Regions from separate parts of the Mesorhizobium sp. AR10 genome, predicted to be linked through region 3. Evidence: riboswitches for the same ligand, from Rfam matches in the RefSeq annotation. Region 3 holds a riboswitch; each other region holds the start of a gene.
The links. Region 3 has a riboswitch for cobalamin ahead of LHFGNBLO_RS26615 (DUF1636 family protein). Riboswitches for the same ligand answer to the same signal wherever they lie in the genome.

Region 1 (7,201 bases), 1.3 Mb from region 3:
GGCTGGACGCTTGCTTCTGCGAGACGGCGGACTGACATTTAGCGATCGACCTCACCAAACACGATGTCGAGGGAACCGAGGACGGCGGTGACGTCGGCCAGCATGTGGCCGCGGCACAGAAAATCCATGGCCTGCAGATGCGCGAATCCGGGCGCGCGCAGCTTGCAACGGTAGGGCTTGTTGGTGCCGTCGGAGACGAGATAGACGCCGAACTCGCCCTTTGGCGCTTCAACGGCGGCGTAAACCTCACCCGCCGGCACGCGGTAGCCTTCGGTGTAGAGCTTGAAGTGATGGATCAGCGCTTCCATCGAGCGCTTCATCGCCTGGCGCTTTGGCGGCACCACCTTGCCGTCGAGATTCGAGACCGGGCCGCTGAGTTCCTTGCCGAGCAAGAGGTCTACGCATTGGCGCATGATCTTCGCCGACTGGCGCATCTCTTCCATGCGCACGAGATAACGGTCGTAGCAGTCGCCGTTCTTGCCGATCGGAATGTCGAAATCCATTTCCGAGTAGCATTCGTAGGGCTGCGACTTGCGCAAATCCCAGGCAGCACCCGAGCCGCGCACCATGACGCCCGAAAACCCCCAGGCCCAGGCATCGGCCAGCGAGACCGTGCCGATGTCGACATTGCGCTGCTTGAAGATGCGGTTGCCGGTGAGCAGCGCATCGAGATCATCGAGGGATTTCAGGAACGGATCGATCCACTTGCCGATGTCCTCGACCAGCTTCGCGGGCAGGTCCTGATGCACGCCACCGGGGCGGAAATAGGCCGCATGCATGCGCGAACCCGAGGCGCGCTCGTAGAACACCATCAGCTTTTCGCGCTCGACGAAGCCCCACAGCGGTGGCGTCAGCGCACCCACATCCAGCGCCTGCGTCGTCACATTGAGGATATGCGACATGATCCGGCCGATCTCGCAGTAGAGCACGCGGATGATCTGGCCGCGCTTCGGCACGTCGATGCCGAGCAACCGCTCGGCGGCCAGCGCGAAGGCATGCTCCTGGTTCATCGGTGCGCAATAATCGAGCCGGTCGAGATAAGGCACGGCCTGCAGGTAGGTCTTGTGCTCGATCAGCTTTTCCGTGCCGCGATGCAAGAGCCCGATATGCGGATCGACGCGATCGACCACCTCGCCGTCGAGCTCGAGCACCAGGCGCAAAACGCCATGAGCCGCCGGATGCTGCGGGCCGAAATTGATGTTGAAGTTGCGGACGGAGGTCTCAGCCATTCTGGCGCCTCAATTCGTCTTGGCTTTTTCGTCCCCGGGCAGCACATAATCGGTGCCCTCCCACGGGGAAAGAAAATCGAAATTGCGGAATTCCTGCTTCAATTCCACCGGCTCGTAGATGACGCGCTTGGCTTCGTCGTCGTAGCGCACCTCGACGAAGCCGGTCAGCGGGAAATCCTTGCGCAGCGGATGGCCCTCGAAGCCGTAGTCGGTCAGGATCCGGCGCAGGTCAGGATGGCCTGAAAACAGCACACCGTAGAGATCGTAGGTCTCCCGCTCAAACCAGTCGGCACCGGGAAACACGCCGGTGATCGACGGCACCATGGTTTCCTCATCGGCCTGAACTTTCAAGCGGATGCGGACATTCTGCTTCGGCGACAGCAGATGATAGACGACGTCGAAGCGCTTGGCCCGCGACGGATAATCGGCACCGCAGACATCGATGATCGAGATGAACTGGCAGCGTTTGTCGTCGCGCAGGAAGGTCACCACCTCGATAAGGTTGCTCGGCTCGACAGGGACGGTGAGTTCGCCATAGGCAAACACAGCATCCCCGATCCGACCGGCCAGCTTCTCGCCGAGATATGTCGACAGTTCATTCAAGGCCTGGCTCATGCCACTCACCGCTCGATCGTGCCGGTGCGGCGGATCTTCTTCTGCAAGAGAAGAATGCCGTAGAGCAGCGCTTCCGCGCTTGGCGGGCAACCGGGCACGTAGATGTCGACCGGCACGACGCGGTCGCAGCCGCGCACCACCGAATAGGAATAGTGATAATAGCCGCCGCCATTGGCGCAGGAACCCATCGAGATGACGTAGCGTGGCTCCGGCATCTGGTCGTAGACCTTGCGCAGCGCCGGCGCCATCTTGTTGGTCAGCGTGCCGGCGACGATCATGATGTCGGACTGGCGCGGAGACGCGCGAGGAGCGACACCGAACCTCTCCGAGTCATAGCGTGGCATCGAGGTATGGATCATCTCGACCGCGCAGCACGCAAGACCAAACGTCATGAACATCAGCGAGCCGCTGCGCGCCCAGGTGACCAGCGCCTCGGTGGAGGTGACGAGAAAGCCCTTGTCGGCCAGCTCGTTGTTGATTTCGAGGAAAAACGGGTCGTCGGACCCCACCGGCCTGCCGGTGTTGGGGTCGATGAGGCCCTTGGGCTTCGGCGCGACGAGCGTGCCGGAACTGTCGCTCAATCCCATTCCAGCGCTCCTTTTTTCCATTCATAGGCAAAGCCGATGGTCAGCACCGCCAGGAACACCATCATCGACCAGAAACCGAGCATGCCGATCTTCGAGAAGGACACCGCCCACGGAAACAGGAAGGCCACTTCCAGATCGAAGATGATGAACAGGATCGACACCAGATAGAAGCGGATGTCGAACTTCATGCGGGCATCATCGAACGAGTTGAAGCCGCACTCATAGGCGGAAAGCTTTTCCGGGTCGGGATTGCGGTAGGCTACCAGGAACGGGGCCACAAGCAGCGCAAGGCCAACGACCAGCGCCACGCCGATGAACAGGACGATGGGCAGATACGAAGTCAAAAGTGCGCTCATGCAGCAGCTTTCCGTTGGCGGCCAATCCACTCTGATTACAGCAACGAACCCTAATGCGGAAGCGTGACAGATTAACCGCTGAACCGTTTTAAGTGCCTATGCTGCAACGCGGCGAGGGTTAGCGCAGCGCTTTCGGCGAAGCAAGTCAAACCTTGTTCAAAAGACGGTGCTGGACGGCACATCAAGAGAAACTGGTCCGTTCCGCTCCTGTTTGATTTCCTTCACTTTTTACTCCACTTTTCTCTCCTGACATGGTTCCCGCCAAAACCCTGCTAGCATGACGCGGAATCACTGGCTCCATTTGTCCGAAAATCATCAGAGTTCCGTCTGCATGAAGGAAAAAATCTCGCTCGCCATGGCCCGCCGCATCGCGCTTGCGGCCCAGGGTTTTAGTGATGCCCGCCCAACGGGTACGCCTGACCGGCGGCATCTTGGCCGTGTGCTGGCCCGCACCGGCTTGCTGCAGATCGATTCCGTCAGTGCCGTGGTGCGCGCGCACTATATGCCGCTTTACTCGCGCCTTGGCCCCTACCCGCTCTCGCTGCTCGACAATGCCGCCGTGACCCGCAAGCGCACGGTCTTCGAATACTGGGCGCACGAGGCGTCCTTCCTGCCGGTCGAGACCTGGCCGCTGATGCGCTGGCGCATGCAGCGGGCCGAGCGCGGTGACGAGATGTATCTCGGCCTTGCCAAGTGGGGGCGCGACCACGCCGCCTATATCGAAGAGATCTACCGCGAGGTCGTCGATCGCGGCCCGATCGCCGCTTCCGCGCTCGAAGGCCAGAAAGGCTCAGGCGGCTGGTGGGGCTGGAGCCATGCCAAGCATGCCTTCGAATGGCTGTTCTGGGCCGGACGCATCACCACGGCCCAACGCCGGGGCTTCGAACGATTCTATGATCTGCCCGAGCGTGTGCTGCCACAAGTGATCCTCGACCTGCCGGTTCCCGTCGCCGAGGACGCGCATCGCGAATTGCTGCGCATCTCGGCCCGCGCCCATGGCGTGGCGACAGCGAGCGACCTGCGCGATTATTTCCGCCTGTCGCCGGCTGATATGAAGGGCCGCCTTGAGGAACTGGTCGAGACCGGCGAGCTTTTGCCGGTGCGCGTCGAGGGTTGGGACAAGCAGGCCTATCTGCACAAGGATGCGCGCTTTCCGCGCAGGATCGAGGCGCGCGCCCTGCTTGCCCCGTTCGATCCGGTCGTTTTCGAGCGGACGCGCACGGAAAACCTGTTCAAATTCCGCTACCGCATCGAGATCTACACCCCGGCCGAAAAGCGCCAGTACGGCTATTATGTGCTGCCGTTCCTGCTCGGCGACAGGATCGTCGCGCGCGTCGACCTCAAGGCCGACCGGCCAGCCAGCGTGCTGCGCGTCCACGCCGCCTACGCCGAGACCGGCGCGCCTTCAGAAACCGCCGCTCAGCTCTTCGAGGAACTGAAGCTGATGCAGAGCTGGCTCGGGCTTGAACGCATGGAGGTGACGCCTGCCGGAGATCTTGGGCAGCCCCTCGCCGACATCGCCGTGTCGTAACCATGCGTTGACACGCCTGCACCCACAAGCCTAAATCCGGTCCAGACGGTCTCTTCTCTTCAATGGGAGGAGCCAAGAGGGAATGCGGTGCGGGATCTCGGTCTCAAATCCGCGGCTGTCCCCGCAACTGTAAGCGAAGAGCCTTGGCCGAAAACCACTGGGATGTTCCCGGGAAGGCGGCACCCAAGGCGATGACCCGCGAGCCAGGAGACCTGCCGTCTAGGACAAAAAGAATCCGATCGCCTGGCGGGTTTTCCGGGCAAGGAGCCTGATTTGGAACGCGACAGCAGTTTTTCGGCTGAGACAGCGGACGCTTTGTCCGGCGACAGCGATGCCTTGGCCGGTGTCACCGTCATCGTCTGCGCCTCCTGCCGCGACGAGACCGGCTCCGACGCCCATCCCCGTGCCGGCGAACTGCTCGCGCAGGACACACGCCGCGCCGTTTCCGGCGACAATATCCGCATCCGCAGCGTCGAATGCCTTGGCAACTGCAAACGCCGGCTGAGCGCTGCGATCCTGCGCGACGGCTGCTGGAGCTATGTCTTCGGCGACCTGACCGCGACAAGCGGCGCCGACCTCGTCACCGCCGCAAAGCTCTTCGCCACCTCGACCGACGGCCTCATTCCATGGCGCGGCCGTCCCGAATCCCTGAAGCGCGGCCTCGTTGCCCGCATCCCTCCCCTCGACACGCTGAAGGACTGACCATGCCCGCTTCCGTTTCCCGCGTTCCCTGCACCGTCGTCACCGGCTTTCTCGGCGCCGGCAAGACGACGCTGATCCGCCATCTGCTTGAGAACGCCAAGGGCAAGCGGCTGGCCATCATCGTCAACGAATTCGGCGACATCGGCATCGACGGCGAGATCCTCAAGGGGTGCGGCATCGACACCTGCCCCGAGGAAAACATCGTCGAACTGGCCAATGGCTGCATCTGCTGCACCGTCGCCGACGATTTCGTCCCGGCGCTGGACCAGATCCTGTCGCTGACGCCGAGGGTCGACCACATCCTGATCGAAACCTCCGGCCTGGCACTGCCCAAGCCGCTGGTCCAGGCCTTCCAGTGGCCGTCGGTCAAGAGCCGGGTGACAGTCGACGGCGTCATCGCCGTGGTCGACGGACCGGCGCTGGCCGAAGGCCGCGTCGCCAACGACATGGACGCCCTGCAGGCGCAGCGTGCCAAGGACGACACACTCGACCATGACGATCCGGTCGAGGAAGTGTTCGAGGACCAGATCGCCTGCGCCGACCTGATCATCCTGTCGAAGAGCGACCTGATGGACGCAACCGGCACGGCCCGCGCCAATGCCATCATCAATGAGCACTCCGCCCGCGCCGTGAGGATCGTGCCGACTTCGCATGGCAAGGTCGATCCCTCCGTACTGCTTGGGCTCGGTCTCGCCGTCGAGGACGACATCGAGAACCGCAAGTCCCATCATGACGGCGCGTTCGACCACGAGCATGACGACTTCGACACGTTCATCGTCGACATTCCCTCGATCGCCAATCCGGACGAGCTGGCAAAGCGCGTCGCCACCGCAGCCGAAGAAGAAAACGTGTTGCGCGTCAAGGGTTTCATCGATGTCGGCGGCAAGCCGATGCGGCTTTTGCTGCAGGCCGTCGGCCCGCGCGTCAATCACTACTACGACCGCGCCTGGACCGCCGACGACGACCGCCGCTCGCGCCTCGTCGTCATCGGCCTGAAGGGGCTGAACCGCCCGGCGATCGAGCGTATACTCGCCGGCTGATTTTCAGACACGAGCCGCGATGCACATCCTCACCACCACATCCGCCTCGCTCGACGATCTCGCCGAGCCTGTCGATCTCAGGCAGACGCCGGCGGATATCGTGGCGCTGTCCTTCACCGACAGCGATCTGGCCGGACTGGCTGCGGCGTGGAAAGCCGATGCGGCGCGCCTGCCCTCCATGCGGCTGGCAGCACTTCGCGATCTGCGCCATCCGATGTCCGTCGACCTCTGGATCGACAGCGTCGCCCAACACGCCAAGGTCATTCTCGTCCGCATCCTCGGCGGCTACGACTGGTGGCGCTATGGCTGCGACCAGCTCGCCGCGACCGCCCGTGCGCGCGGCATCAAACTGGCATTGCTGCCCGGCGAAAGCCACGACGAGGATCTGCGGCTGATCGAAGGCTCGACGCTGCCGCGCGACGAACTGGACGGCCTGCTCGACTATTTTCGCGAGGGCGGCCCGGCCAATATGACCGCGCTGGTCGCCCGTCTCGCAGGGTTGGCGGGACAGAATGCGGTTGTTGCCGAACCGGTCAGTGTGCCGAAAGCGGGCTACTACGAGCCGGGACGCGGCGTCGTGCCCCTCCCCCTTGAGGGGAGGGTCCGGCCGCAGGCTGGGGGTGGGGTCGCCTCCGACATGCGCCGACGCAAAGAGGCGCCGAGCACGTCCGCAATGACCCCACCCGGCCCTGCGGGCCACCCTCCCCTCAAGGGGGAGGGAGACGCCGCGCCAATCATTCCCATTCTCTTCTATCGCTCAATGCTGCTCGCCGCCGATGTCGCGCCGATCGACGCCCTTTTTGAAGCGCTGCGACAGCGCGGCATGGTCCCCGTGCCGATCTTCGTTTCCAGCCTGAAAGACCCGACCTCCCTCGCCTTCGTGGAAAACGCATTGGCCGCGCTGAAACCCGCCGCCATCATCACCGCGACCGCTTTCGCGTCCGGCGCCGAGCCCGGTGTCGAGACCTTGTTCGATCGCGCCGGCGTGCCGGTGTTCCAGGTCATCGTGGCCACGACCCGCCGCGATATCTGGCAAAACAACCAGCGCGGCCTCGCCCCCGCCGACCTTGCCATGCATGTCGTCCTGCCCGAGCTCGACGGCCGCATTCTGGCCGGCGCCATTTCCTTCAAGGGTGAGAGC
Region 2 (7,201 bases), on a different replicon from region 3:
AAGGACCCGTCCAAGGTTGACCGCTCGGCCGCCTACGCGGCCCGGTATGTCGCGAAGAATGTCGTGGCTAGCGGACTTGCGGAGGTCTGCGAGGTTCAGCTTGCCTACGCGATCGGTGTGGCCGCTCCGGTGTCTGTCCTGGTCAACACGTTCGGGACCGCGAAGATCGTGGAAGAAAGGATCGAGCGGCTCATTCTTGAGCTGTTCGATCTCAGACCGAAGGGCATTATCAAGATGCTTGATCTCTTGCGCCCGATATACCGCAAGACCGCTACGTACGGGCACTTCGGCCGCGAAGAACCTGAGTTCACCTGGGAGAGGACGGACAGAGCGGACGACTTGCGGCGCGAGGCGGGACTCGCCGGCGCGCAAGGGCCGACGCCGGATCGATCGCCATGCGGAAAGTCCATTCCAAGCGGACCGTTGAGCGGAGACATTGATGCCGGATTATGACGTGCTTTGCATCGGCAATGCCATTGTCGACATCATCGCCCAGTGCGACGAGGAATTCCTCGAGACCAACGGCATCATCAAGGGCGCGATGAACCTCATCGACACCCGGCGCGCCGAATTGCTCTACAGCCGCATGGGCCCGGCGATCGAGGCGTCCGGCGGCAGCGCCGGCAACACGGCGGCCGGCGTCGCCTCCTTCGGCGGCCGCGCCGCCTTCTTCGGCAAGGTTTCGAACGATGCGCTGGGCGATATCTACGCGCACGACATCCATGCGCAGGGCGTCGCCTTCGACACCAGGCCGCTCAAGGGCGAGCCGCCGACGGCGCGCTCGATGATCTTCGTCACCCCCGACGGCGAACGCTCGATGAACACCTATCTCGGCGCCTGCGTCGAGCTCGGGCCGGAGGATGTCGAGGCCGACAAGGCCTCTGGCGCCAAGGTCACCTATTTCGAGGGCTATCTGTGGGACCCGCCGCGCGCCAAGGAAGCGATCCGGCAGACGGCGAAACTGGCGCACGCGGCCGGCCGCGAAGTGTCCATGACACTTTCGGATTCGTTCTGCGTCGACCGCTACCGCGACGAGTTCCTCGACCTGATGCGCTCCGGCACCGTCGACATCGTTTTCGCCAACAGCCACGAGATCAAGTCGCTCTACCAGACATCGTCGTTCGACGAGGCGCTGGCGCAGATCCGCAAGGATTGCCGGATTGCCGCCGTGACCCGCTCGGAAAAAGGCTCGGTCATCGTGCGCGGCGACGAGACCGTGGTTATCCAGGCGACCGCGATCAGGGAACTGGTCGACACGACAGGCGCCGGCGACCTCTATGCCGCCGGTTTCCTGCATGGCTACACGCAAGGCCGCGACCTCAAGACCTGCGGCGACCTTGGCTCACTGGCGGCTGGATTGGTGATCCAGCAGATCGGCCCGCGCCCGCGCCAGAACCTGCGCCGCGAGGCTGAACAGGCGGGGTTGCGTCAGGCGGACATCTCGAGGAGTAGCTGCTCACCTCCCCCTTATGCAGGCGGTCCAGGCGAGGGCGGATAAATCAAAATGTCGCACGCGCATCCGCCGGTTTTCCGCTGTGTTTCAAGTTGCCGAAATTCAGAACTTTGACGACACCTGCCGGTAGCAGTCCAGGATCTTGATCATCACGACGCCGACGCCTGCCGCAAGTCGCTCAAGAGCCGGGATCATGTGATTGGCTGATTTGCCGGCCCCTTATCGGCATCCACGCCTGCCGGGGAGCGCCTGGAAGGCAACAGCTGACGATAACGATCCAAGCGATTTTGGGCAACATTGCCCACAAGTCAAAGACGCAATCACATAACCACATAAACATTTCTTTATGCGGTATTGACAAGAGAGTAGACTACTGTGATTATCTGCGTGTCGTGGTTCTCCGTACGGCACTGCCGCAGCGGAGCTAAGAGGGAAGCCGGTGCGATGCCGGCGCTGCCCCCGCAACTGTTAGCGGCGAGCCCACCGCCCAATGTCACTGAGGCAAAAAGCCTCGGGAAGACGGGAAGAGGTTATGACCCGCGAGCCAGGAGACCTGCCACGGCGAGCAACGTCCACGGGCGGGGTGTCTCGATGGTCGCGGTCAGCCCGGCGTTCGTGCCGGCCTGCTAGCGCCTTCCTTGTCCCCACGCCCGACCATCGGGGTATGACATGACCATCACTCAGCAGATTCCTGTAGCAACGCTCGGTATGCCGCGTATCGGTCGCAGGCGAGAACTGAAATTCGCGCTTGAAAGCTACTGGTCCGGAAAATCTTCCGCTGCCGACCTTCTGACGACGGCGAAGGCCCTCCGTGCCGCCAGTTGGAGGGAGCAGCAAGATCGCGGCGTATCAAAAATCCCGTCGAACGACTTCTCACTCTACGACCATGTGCTCGACACCGCGGCCATGGTCGGTGCCGTGCCATCCCGCTACGGTTGGAAGGGCGGCGAGGTCCCACTCGACATCTACTTCGCGAAAGACCGCGGGTTGTGGACATGCCGGCCACGAGCATGCGGCTCAGGGGCACCGCTTAACCGCGATGGAAATGACCAAATGGTTCGACACTAACTATCACTTCATGGTGCCGGAGCTGACCGACGATCAGACCTTCGCCCTCTTGTCTGCGAAACCGGTCGACCACTTCCTCGAAGCCAAAGCCCTCGATATTCACACACGCCCAGTCATCCTTGGACCGGTCACCTTCCTCAAGCTGGCAAAATCACCTGCCGAAGGTTTCAATCCGATAGCGCTCCTGCCGCGGCTGCTGCCTGTATACGAGCAACTCCTGCGCAGGCTAAAGCTCTCGGGAGCCGACTGGGTGCAGATTGATGAGCCAGCGCTTGTGCTCGATCTTAACCCGAACGAACGAGCTGCGTTCGAGTTCGCCTACGGCCAGCTGTCGAAAGCCGCGCCCGAGTTGAAGATCATGCTGGCTACCTATTTCGGACCGCTGGGAGACAACCTCGAGACCGCGATTTCTCTGCCCGTGGCGGGCCTGCATCTCGATCTCGTGCGCGCTCCCGAGCAGTTGGAGACGGTAGGTCGGCTCACACCGAAGGATCTGGTGCTCTCGCTTGGCTTGATCGACGGCCGCAACGTCTGGCGCGCGAACCTGCCTGCGATTCTCGACCGCATCAAGCCGATCGTCGCAGGCTGGCCCCTGGACCGTGTCGAGATCGCGCCTTCCTGCTCGATGCTTCATGTGCCGATCGACCTGCGGATGGAGACCGCGCTCGATGTGGACGTCAGATCCTGGCTGGCATTCGCGGCCCAGAAGATCGATGAGCTGGTCGTGCTGGCCCAGGCCTTGTCGGAAGGCAGGGAGGCCGCAGCAGGCGCATTGAAAGCTTCTGCCGAGGCGGCCGCCGCGCGCGCAACGTCCACAAAGGTCCATGATCCGCTCGTTGAGGGACGGATCATCAGCATCGACGACGCCATGAAGCAACGAAAGAGCGCATTTGCCCAGCGTTCCAGAGTCCAGGCTGGCACGCTCGGCCTGCCGCCATTCCCAACGACGACCATCGGGTCCTTCCCGCAGACGCCGGAGGTGCGCAAGGCGCGCTCCGCTCATGCGAAGGGCTTGCTGAGCTATGTCGATTACGAGACCTTCCTGAAGAAGGAGACCGAGGCTGCTATCCGTTGGCAGGAGGAGATCGGCCTGGACGTGCTGGTGCACGGTGAGTTCGAACGAAACGACATGGTGCAGCATTTCGGCGAGCAGCTGTCTGGCCTCGCCTTCACCCAGCATGGCTGGGTGCAAAGCTATGGCTCCCGCTATGTGCGCCCTCCCATCATCTTCGGCGACGTATCGCGGCCCAATCCGATGACGGTGCGCTGGTGGCAATTTGCCCAGTCGCTGACGGAAAAGCCGGTGAAGGGAATGCTCACAGGCCCAGTGACCATTCTTAACTGGTCTTTTGTTCGCGACGACGTACCTCGCTCCGAAGCCTGCCGCCAGATCGCGCTCGCCATGCGCGATGAAGTGACGGACCTTGAAAGAGCCGGCGCAAGGATGATCCAGATCGACGAGGCCGCGTTTCGCGATGGCCTGCCACTGCGCAAGTCCGACTGGAAAGTCTATCTCGACTGGGCCGTCGAATGCTTCCGGCTCGCTTCAACGGGTGTAAAGGACGCGACCCAAATCCATACTCACATGTGCTATTCGGAATTCAACGAGATCATCGACGCGATCGCCGAAATGGACGCGGATGTAATTTCGATTGAGACGTCGCGCTCGAAAATGGAACTGCTGGACGCCTTCACGAGCTCCAAATATCCGAACGAAATCGGTCCCGGAGTCTACGACATTCACTCACCACGTGTCCCGGAAGTCGCGGAGATTTCGGACCTCGTCACGCTTGCCCGCGAGCGACTGTCCGACGGCCAGCTGTGGATAAATCCGGACTGTGGCCTCAAAACACGCAAATGGGAGGAGGTCCGCCCTGCCCTCATGAACATGGTCGCTGCAGCCCGGGCGCTTCGGGAGAAAGTGCCGGCCGGAGGCCTTCCTGAGTCCTAACCATGTGGTGATTTACCGGCTGCCGCGTGTTGGCATGCCCAACCGATTACTTTACTGGAAATAGTCATTCGAGGAAAAACATATAATGTTCCTTCGGCAGGTGTCACGTTGCTGTTCAGGGGTACGGGCGGGCAGCACGCTGCGCTTGTCAAACATATGGCAGCCGGGTTCAATTGGAAAATCTCGGTTGGTTCGAACGCCGGAGCGGATGGAGCTTTGATCCCGGACGCCGCGCGGACGGCCGGTGGATCCCAGAAATCCCGGCGCCTGGCGACTATCACCGAACTTTGACCGATCGCGGGTGCGAAGCCACATTGGTATGCGAGCGCCTGAATGGGAGTGCCATGCCACGCCCGAAACGCGTGCAGATCTCCCCGTCCAACAAACTGCACCAGAGGACTGCAACCCGCTGCTTTCCTCTTGAAACTGTCATCGCCCTGACAACACATTCTGCAATTGTCGGAGGGTGTCGATGAGGCGCCTCGTGACGCAAACTAGCTGTTCGGCAGATCGGGAGGACCGAATGAACTCTGAGGCTTTCAGCAGCCCCCTTTTCGTGAAGCGTGCACCGTACATCGTGCAAGAGATCGCCAGCCTTGCGGACGCTATCGATTTCCTCAATGAGTGGCCGGGAGATCGCAGAGATCTGATCCACGAAGCCGCCCTCAGAGCGTGCTACGATGCATATGATGGGCGAAAACCGGTAAGTACGGCGCGCAATGCCTTTTTCGGCTTTGCGAAACGGGCCGCCATATTGGAAGATGCAACCTCCGCGATGCAGTGGCTCGCTGCCTGCAAGTCGGGCAGTGGAAAAGTGCAAGTGTAGGCGTCGGCGAAATGTATGAGGCTGGCGCGGGGCAGCACGCTGAGGAGGGCGCTGTTCGAGATTTCGCTGTTCGAGATTTTCAGAGTTCGCCGAAAGCAAAACTCACCGCAACAGGGCAGATTTCGCGCAACCCCGACCATGAACCAGACACTGCACATCGGTCGTTGGTGGCAAAATCGGGCTGTTTGAAAGGGGATCGACGGTTTAGACTCGCTCTGCCGCCGTGCTGGGCGCGTGCTCCGAAGTTTATGGCTACCCTCGATCCGCGTGTCATCATGGAAACTGTCGCTTGCACGCCGGCATTTGATCGAGATGGCAAGAGCTACAGGTAACCGGGGCAGATTACCGGGCAGTCAGGCTTGAGCGGCTTGCCTAACGAGATCCGGGAGCGGCGGAATCGACTCTTGTGTTGGTATGCCGAGGCGGTCGCCGAGATAGCGGAAGAATGAGACGTCGAGCTTGATGCAGGTCTTCATCAGGCCGAGCAGGACGTCGCGGGCATTCTTGCCTGCCTCGCTGACGGTTCCGCCGGAGATCTTGCGCTTGGTGACGAAGGCGCGGATGTCGTTTTCCGAACCATTGGTGTGGAGTGGTATCTCGGGACGATCGAGACCGCGCAGGAGTTCATGCTTGCGGCGATGCAGCCTGGCAAGAAGCCGGTCGAGCATGACGTAGCCGGTTCGTCGTTTGAACAGGCGCTCGAAGCGGGCGCGCAGGGCCGCCGCGTGGCGCGGACAAGGAGCACGCTGGTAGCTCTTGAGGTCGCGATAGAACCACCAGATCAACTGGCGCATGATGTCGACGGCCTGACGTTGATCCGGGGTCACGGGTATCAATTTGTGGACGAGCCGCTCGGCGTGGACCCAGCACAGAGCATGGTCGCCGATGCGGAACTGGCCGGCATCATCGGACACGACCACGGTATCGCCAAGAAAGCCGTGGTGGCGGATCGCTCCCCACATCGCCCCTTCGGTGGCGATCCTGACTGGTTGGGCTCAACCGCGAGCAGATGCGCCTGCCATGCGGCGCTGTCGGCAAATGCCTTGTGCGGCGCAGCCGCCAGCCGCGCGATCACCGGACCGGCGAGGTTGCGGCCGCGCATATAGGCCGGGGCCTCTTCATTGATGAAGTAATCGCTGTGCCCGGCACGCAGCGTCGCCAGGAACGCCTCCCGTGACTTCGATCGCCCGGTGCGGAACGCGGTGAAGCGGCGATCGCCGATCTGGGTGGTGTAGCCGTCCTGGTGGGCGTGGCGCGCCGACGTATCATCGACGGTGATCCAGGGCGCCGTAGCCAGCCCGGCGCGCAGCACGTCACGGTCCTCTGCCGCGAAGGCCTCCAGGCCCTCCGAAATCAGCCGCACCACCTGGCGCTTCGAAATGTCGACCCCGATCCCGGTCAACAACGCCGTCAACCGCTCCGTCGTCACCTGGCCTTGAATGTGACAGGCCAGAATGAAGCGGCGCAGGTTCGCGCCCCAGCCGCCGATGATCCCCGCCGGCAAGGGCGCCACCATCGTTTCGCCGGTCGGTGTCACCCAGCGCTCGCGGCGATAGCGCACCACCTCGGCCGACAACGCCAGATCGCGCACCAGGATCGTCTCATACCCCTTGAAGCGAGAGCCCGCAGGAGCGCTCACCGCAACCGTCACCTCGCGGCTCACGCGACCGCCGTCGCGCTTGGCGCCGCGCCGGCGGCGCTTGCCCTTGCCAGATGTCGGCTGCGTCGCCTTCTCCATGCCCGATGGCTTGGTCGGCTTGACCGGGGGACGCGGCGGCAGGTCCTTCAGCCGGGCGATCTCATCCTTCAGGGTCTGGTTCTCGGCGCGTAGCGCCTGGTTCTCGATCTCAAGGCTCTCGACCCGGCCTTGAAGACCGCGCACTTCGCCGATCAGCGCAGAAAC
Region 3 (7,201 bases):
TCAGGTTTCTCACCCGGCTGGCGGCCTGTTGCCGCGGCTTGATTGCCAAAGCGGCGACGTAGCGTTCGAAGGCCTGCGGGTCCTGCGTGCCGGCGGCCAGTGCGACGTGGCCGTCGGGTCTGACGAGATAGGCGCCGTCGCGCTGCAGACCCGCGGCCTTGGCCCTGTCCGACCAGGCGAAGACGTGGATGGGAATGCCGGTTGGGGCCAGCATCGCCTTGAACGCGGCATTCGCCTCGCCATAGACATGCACCTGCCAGTCCAGCGAATGCAGCGCTTCGAAATTATCGCTGCTGCCGGACGCGACGTAGGGCAGGCGGTCGCCGCCCTGGATCGCGCCGGCCTTGCCGCTGCTGATCGCGCTGGCACGATATTGGATCCGGGTTTGCGAGATCATGCCGAAAAAGGCGCGCGATCCGGCAGTCGTCCCGAGCGCTACGCGCAGGATCTTCGGCATCAGGTAGCGGCGGAACAGGCCGACCAGCCGCGAGCGGCTGGTGGCGACGCGGAAGACCCTGTCGGTGCTGTCGATCAGCAGCCTGGCAAAGGCGATGCGCTCCGGCTCGTAGCTGTCCAGCAGGTGCTTGTCGGCGCGGCCTTGCAGCACCGCCGCCAGCTTCCAGGCGAGGTTGACCGCATCGCCCATGCCCGTGTTCATGCCCTGGCCGCCGGCCGGACTGTGGATGTGGCCGGCATCGCCGGCGAGGAACACGCGGCCGATGCGGAAGCGTTCAGCGACCCGGTGATGCACGCGGTAGGTCGAGAACCAGTTGACCTTGTCCACCGCAATGCCGGTGTCGCGCTCGACATCGGCGCGGATCGCCTCGAAGGTGATCGCCTCGTCCGCCTCGTGCGCCTTCGGCACCACGCCGATCAACCGTAGCGAACCGGATTGCCGGACCGGCATGACGATGGCGAAGCCATAGGCGCTGACCGTGGTATCCATGCCGTTGCGGGTCACCGCGCCGCTGCCATCGACGTCGGCGACGTAGAAGGACTGCTCGTAGGTGCCGCCGGGAAAGCCGATGGCCAGGCCATGGCGTACGGCGCTGCGGGCGCCATCGCAGCCGACGAGATAGGCGGCGCTGACGGTCTCGGTCGCGCCTTGCTTGTTCAAGGTGGCGACAACCGCGCCGGCCGTGTCCTCGAAGGCGACCAGTTCGGTGTTGCGCTCGACGCTGACGCCGGCACGCTCGAGATGCGTGATCAGAATGCGTTCGTGAACATCCTGCGGCAGCGCGAAAGCGAATGAATACGGGCTGATACCGCGACCGAAATCGCTGAGTGGCAGCCTGGCGGCGACGCCGGCCGGCGTGCGCACGGTGAGCTGCTCGACCCTGACGCCGGCGGCGAGCACGTCGTCGACGATGCCGATCTGGTGGTGAAATTCCAGCGTGCGGGCCTGGACGGCCAGCGCGCGCGAGGTTTCGCCCGGGCCTGCATCCTTGTCGAAAATGCGCACCTGGACGCCGAGGCGGGTGAGCCACAGCGCAAGCGTCAGTCCGGTTGGCCCGGCGCCGGCAATCAGCACTTCAGTCTGCGAGGCGTTCATTTGTTTGCTCCTTCGGTGAGGCGAACCTTTTCGTGTTCGCGCAGCCGGTTGACACCGGCGGTGACGACAATTTCGCCTTCGGCAAGGCCGTCGCTGACAATGACGCGGTCGGTCTCGTAGCGGGCAATGACGACAGGCTTGAGTTCCAGGGTCGAGGACGCGGCCACCACCCAGACGGCAGGCTTGCCGTCCTTGTCGAAAAGCGCGCTTCCCGGCAGGACCACGACAGGGGCGGTCATCGTGTTGACGCGGCCGGCGACGCTGCTGCCGAAGCGCATTTCGTCCGGCGCGCTGCGCAGCGCGACCTTGACCTGGAACGTGCGCGTCGCGGCGTCGGCCATCGGCGAGACCTCGCGAATGATGCCGATTGTCGCGATCGCTGGATTGCTCAGCAGGGAGACCTTGATTTCAAGGGGCTGCCTTGCATCCCCGCCATTGGAGAAGGCTGCTTCGGCGATGGCGAAGACGGCGTCGCGGGCAGCAGGGTCGGCGACCCGCACCACCATCTGCCCGGCATTGACGACCTGGCCGGCTTCAGCGCCGGTCGCCGTCACCACGCCGTCGAAATCGGCATGCAGCTCGGTATAGGCGAGCTGGTCCTTGGCCATTTCGAAGCCGATCCTTGCCGAGTCCAGCTTTGCTTCGGCCGAACGCAGGCTCTTCAGCGTCGCATCGTAGTTGGCCCGTGTCGCAAAGCCCTTGGCGAGAAGGGCTCCGATGCGGGCCTCGGCCGCACTTGCTTCGACGAGCACTGCCTGCGCGGCGGCGACGTCGGCCTCGGCGCTGCGCAGCCGGTTGCGATAGTCCTGGTCTTCGATGCGGGCGATCACCTCACCCTTGCGGACCGACTGGCCGACTTCTGCCATGCGCTGCACCAGCTTGCCGGACAGCCGGAACCCGAGGTCGCTTTCGCGCTGCGGCCGGACTTCGCCGATGGCGATGCGCTCATCGGCCTGCGGCGCAGGTTTCACTGCCATGGCCCTGACAAGCTTGGCTTCGGGCACGTCCGGTTCGACCGCCGCGGCCTCGCCCTTTGCGCCATACCAGACGACCGCTGCGGCGCAGGCAAGTGCAGCCACGGATGCGGCGACGAGACGATGCTTTCCTCGCCTGTGGTGGAAGAGTGTCATGTTGTCTCCATAACCAATGTTGCGGCCTGCGCCGGGGAAGGGCGTAGCAGCCGAAGATCCCGTTGGCTGGAGAAGAACCGGGCGCTTGATATGCGATTGCAAGGAGCGTTGTCCGTTCTCAGAGACCAGCACCCTTCCTCACCAGCACGATCTTATTGGACTCTCAGGCGCGTGAAATCCCGATCGGATTCTGAAAATTTTCCGATGCTTTTGGCGCCCGACCGCCAACGCGCCGGCCTGTCGACGCGCCTGGAAGTGGGCATCGAGGGAAATTGAAGCTGGAACATTGGCCGCTGGTGTTGACAGCATGCGACGGCACTTGATACGTTATGTTATTACATAATCATGTCGAAGCGAACCGAAGCCTGCAAGCTCGATCAAAAAATCATTGCGACGCAGTCGGGTGAAATCTAGGGTGGAAAAATGATGGTCCCCGAGTCGAAAGGCGAGGGGTGAAAAGGGAACACGGTGAGACCCGCTTCGGGTCGAGGCCGTGGCTGCCCCCGCAACTGTAAGCGGCGAGCAAAATCCGAAAAGCCACTGGCCGGCAAGGCTGGGAAGGCAGGATGGCGCAAAGACCCGCGAGCCAGGAGACCTGCCATCAGCATGAGTTGACCGGACGGGGTGTGCCGGGAGGAGACGTGGATTTCGGTCTTGTCGGCCGATTTGCCAGGGCATCCTTCCGTCGCCAGTTTTGGAAAGTGACGGAAAAGTTGGACGCCTCAAAGGCACTCCATCGCATCATTGTGTGCACGCTTTGCCGCGATCTCGTGACCGGGGTCAGGTCAGGCGAAGAGCTGTGCGCCGATTTGGCGGCCCGGCTCTCGGCGCCTGACGAGAGCGCTCCGGACTATGCGGTCGAAGCCATCGACTGCATGGCGGGCTGCGCGCGGCCGCTGACCGTCGCCTTCCAGGCGGATGGCAAAGCCTCCTATCTCTTCGGCTCCATCGACGCCGGGGTCGATGCCGCCGATCTCATCGAATTTGCGAAGCTCTACCGCTCGCTTGCTGACGGCTGGTGCAACTCCGGACAGCGTCCGGCTGGACTGGCGGGCAAGACACTGGCGCGCATCCCGGGCAATCCGTCGGGGAGCAAGCGATGACCGCGCGCCTTCTCGAAGCACGCGAACTGACTGTGACGGCGAATGGCCAGCACCTGGTCCATGCGGTCAGCCTTTCGGTGGCGGCGGGCGATCGCCTTGCCATCATCGGCCCCAATGGCGCCGGCAAGACGACGCTGCTGCGCATGCTGTCCGGCGCGCTGCAGCCAAGCACAGGCGAGGTGCGGTTTCTCGGCCGCCGCCTGGACAGGATTTCGACCGCCGAGCGCGCGCTGCACATCGCCGTCGTCGGCCAGACCGATCAGCCTGACCCGCGGCTTGCCGTGATCGACTATGTCGAGCTCGGCCGGGTCCCGCATGCCGGCCTGCGCCGCAGGCACGAGGACCGCGACATTGTCGTCGACGCGCTTCGCAGAACCGGCCTGCTGCCGCTGCTTGGCCGCACCGTCGGCTCGCTGTCCGGCGGCGAGCGCCAGCGCGCCCAGCTGGCGCGCGCCATCGCCCAGCAGCCGAGAATCCTGTTCCTCGACGAGCCGACCAACCATCTCGATCCGCGCGCCCGCAGCGAGCTTCTTGAACTGGTGGCCGGGTTCGGCATGACGGTGATTGCGGTGCTGCATGATCTGTCGCTGGTGGCGCCATTTGCCACCCGGGTCGCGGTGATGAGCCGGGCCCGCCTGCACGCGCTTGCCGCACCGAACGAGGCGCTGACCCAGCAGCTGATCCGCGAGATTTTCGGCGTCGACGTATTGCGGCTGCGCCATCCGACTGAAGACCGCGAACTCACGATCTTCGACATTCCAAACCGCACCTCGTCGCCATCCTGATCAATAACTCGTTCAACAAAGGAGCACCGCCCGTGAAACGCCTCGCCCTGTCTCTTGCCTTCTCATTGCTGGCTTCGACCGCCTTCGCCTTCCCGGTCACCGTCGACAGTTGCGGCACGCCGCTGACCTTCGATGCGGCGCCAAAGCGCGCCGTCATCCACGATTTGAACATGGCCGAGATGGCCTTTGCGCTGAAGCTGCAGCCGTCGATCGTCGGTCTGACCGGCATCACCGGCTGGTACAAGGTCGGTCCCGAATTCAAGGCCGAGCAGGGCTCCATCCCGGAACTGGCGCCAAAGTACCCGACGCTCGAAAACCTCGTCGCGGTAGAGCCCGATTTCTTCTTCGCCGGCTGGTACTACGGCATGAAGCCCGGCGGCGAGGTGACACCCGACACGCTGGCCCCGCACGGCATCAAGACGCTGGTACTGACGGAAAGCTGCGTCCATCTCGACAAGGACCGCCCCGCCGCCTCGATGGACCTGCTCTATGGCGACGTCGAAAAACTGGGCAAGATCTTCGGCAAGGAAGGCCAAGCCGAAAAGCTCGTCTCGGGCTGGAAAACGCAACTGGCCGACATCACGGCCAAGGTCGGCGAACACAAGGGAACGCGGGTGTTTCTCTACGATTCCGGCGAAGACAAGCCGTTCACCGCCGGCAAATTCGCCATCCCGAGTGCCATGATAACGGCTGCCGGCGGCGACAATATCATGGCCGACATGGACACCAGCTGGGGCAACACGGATTGGGAAACGGTGGCTTCCCGCAATCCGCAATTCCTGATCCTGCTCGATTACCAGGATGGCGGTGGCTACAAGAAGCTGCTCGATTTCCTTAAAGTCCATCCGGCGATGAAGGAGACCGATGCGGTCAAGAACGAGCGCTTCGTCGCGTTGCGCTATGCCGAGCTGACGCCAGGACCTGCCAATATCGAGGCGATCGGCAAGATCGCCAGGGCGATGCACCCGGAAGCCTTCTGAGCTTTGCAGCACAAGGCATTCGGATTTTTCATGATGGCGGGAGCGGTGGCGATGGCCGCTCTCGCCTTGCTGTCGATTGCCTATGGGTCGACGGTGATCGCGTTGAGCGATGTTGTTGCCGCACTCGGACACACCGTTGGACTCGACGGACATGCCGTGTCCGGACCGGTCGGCAAGATCGTCGTCGATCTCAGGCTGCCGCGCACCATCCTGGCCATCTGCGTCGGCGCCGGGTTGGGCGTCGTCGGCGCGCTGCTGCAGACGGTGACGCGCAACGACCTCGCCGACCCGTTCCTGTTCGGCCTGTCGTCCGGCGCCGCCGCCGGTGCCGTCTCCGTCATCACCGTCTTTGGCGACAGCTTCGGCATCTGGACGTTGCCGGTCGCGGCCTTCACCGGCGGCATTCTGGCCGCTTGCATCGTCCTTTTGCTGGTCGCGCGGGTGAGGGGACAAGGCCCCGAACGGCTGATCCTCGCCGGGCTTGCCGTCTCGTTCATGTTCACCGCACTCACCAACTATCTGGTCTTTGCCGGCGACCAGCGCGCCGCCCACTCGGTGCTGTTCTGGACGATGGGCGGGCTGGGACTGGCGCGATGGGACAATATCGGGCTGGCGACGCTGGGCGCGGGGATCATTCTCGTCTACGGGCTGTGGAACCACCGCAGGCTCGACGCCTTCCTGGCTGGCGAAAACGCCGCCGAAAGCCTTGGCGTGCCGGTGGCGCGGATGCGCAGGACGACCTTTCTCGTCGCCGCGCTGTCGACGGCGATCCTTGTCTCGGTCGCCGGCGTCATCGGCTTCGTCGGCCTGATGATCCCGCATCTGTGCCGGCCACTGGCCGGTCCGTTGCATCTGCGCCTGATCGCAAGCTGCGCCCTGTTCGGGGCCGTGCTGTTGCTGGCAAGCGATCTTCTGGCGCGCACGCTGCTGCCGCCGCAGGAACTGCCGATCGGCATCATCACCAGTTCGGTCGGCGCTTTCTTCGTCGTCACCATGCTCATTCGCAACCGTCTCTGACGGTGGCCGTGCCCGAACGAGATCGTCAGGTCGGTTGAGGTAACCGGCTAACCCGTTGCCGTGGTTAAAAAAAATCCCCCCAAAAATAGTCAGCCCGGGGCTCGTTCGTTGAATTGACCTCCGCAAGAGGCGGACATAGGTTCCGCTCCAACCTGGCTGAGAGGGCGATCGGGGTTGCCCTGTCACGGTGAATGGCCGCTCGCGACGGCCGGTCATCTTGGTACGCCGGGTCTGCACGACAATGCGGCAGTGCAGCACCTTTGCGTCTTTTACGACACGCAAGGGGGGCTGGAAATTTGGGTTGCGCCTGATCCCGGGAATTCGGAGGTCATGCGCGGGGGATGGCTTTGTGGCGTCGAATTCTGTCGGATCTGTTGCGCGTACCGCGCCGTTTCAAACGCGTGTCTGCAAGGGAACGGTCGATCTGGCCGCCAGGCTGGCTGTCGGGCTGTTCGCCTGCCTGGCGTTGTGGGTCGCATCGGCCGGCGAGGGCCATGCCCAGTCGTCAAGCCCCTCCATCAGTGTTGCCTCGAGCCCGACGCAGTTCCGCTTTGTCGGGCAAGTGATGAAGCTGACCTACACGGTCTACACCGGCAACAAGGTGTTTTCGACCGTGTCGATCGACCCGAGAGGC

Region 1: another riboswitch for cobalamin. It lies ahead of LHFGNBLO_RS20035 (DUF1636 family protein); the one in region 3 lies ahead of LHFGNBLO_RS26615 (DUF1636 family protein).
Region 2: another riboswitch for cobalamin. It lies ahead of metE (5-methyltetrahydropteroyltriglutamate--homocysteine S-methyltransferase); the one in region 3 lies ahead of LHFGNBLO_RS26615 (DUF1636 family protein).

The regions. Positions count from the first base shown of each region.
Region 1 is NZ_CP080524.1:3,423,130-3,430,330, reverse strand. Features, by position in the region: gene LHFGNBLO_RS20065 (NADH-quinone oxidoreductase subunit E) at 1-38, opposite strand, end outside; gene LHFGNBLO_RS20060 (NADH-quinone oxidoreductase subunit D) at 39-1,229, opposite strand; gene LHFGNBLO_RS20055 (NADH-quinone oxidoreductase subunit C) at 1,239-1,844, opposite strand; gene LHFGNBLO_RS20050 (NuoB/complex I 20 kDa subunit family protein) at 1,850-2,431, opposite strand; gene LHFGNBLO_RS20045 (NADH-quinone oxidoreductase subunit A) at 2,422-2,787, opposite strand; gene LHFGNBLO_RS20040 (winged helix-turn-helix domain-containing protein) at 3,119-4,318, shown strand; cobalamin riboswitch at 4,348-4,553, shown strand; gene LHFGNBLO_RS20035 (DUF1636 family protein) at 4,592-5,020, shown strand; gene cobW (cobalamin biosynthesis protein CobW) at 5,023-6,060, shown strand; gene LHFGNBLO_RS20025 (cobaltochelatase subunit CobN) at 6,080-7,201, shown strand, end outside.
Region 2 is NZ_CP080523.1:571,363-578,563, reverse strand. Features, by position in the region: partial or broken gene metK (methionine adenosyltransferase) at 1-360, shown strand, start outside; partial or broken gene LHFGNBLO_RS02720 (adenosine kinase) at 440-1,426, shown strand; cobalamin riboswitch at 1,830-2,029, shown strand; partial or broken gene metE (5-methyltetrahydropteroyltriglutamate--homocysteine S-methyltransferase) at 2,123-4,472, shown strand; gene LHFGNBLO_RS02710 (DUF982 domain-containing protein) at 4,996-5,298, shown strand; gene LHFGNBLO_RS33435 (IS66 family transposase) at 5,652-6,125, opposite strand; gene LHFGNBLO_RS33430 (transposase) at 6,131-7,201, opposite strand, start outside.
Region 3 is NZ_CP080524.1:4,752,371-4,759,571, reverse strand. Features, by position in the region: gene LHFGNBLO_RS26625 (FAD-dependent monooxygenase) at 1-1,552, opposite strand, end outside; gene LHFGNBLO_RS26620 (efflux RND transporter periplasmic adaptor subunit) at 1,549-2,682, opposite strand; cobalamin riboswitch at 3,093-3,300, shown strand; gene LHFGNBLO_RS26615 (DUF1636 family protein) at 3,324-3,785, shown strand; gene LHFGNBLO_RS26610 (ABC transporter ATP-binding protein) at 3,782-4,570, shown strand; gene LHFGNBLO_RS26605 (ABC transporter substrate-binding protein) at 4,603-5,550, shown strand; gene LHFGNBLO_RS26600 (FecCD family ABC transporter permease) at 5,581-6,567, shown strand; gene LHFGNBLO_RS26595 (HYR domain-containing protein) at 6,917-7,201, shown strand, end outside.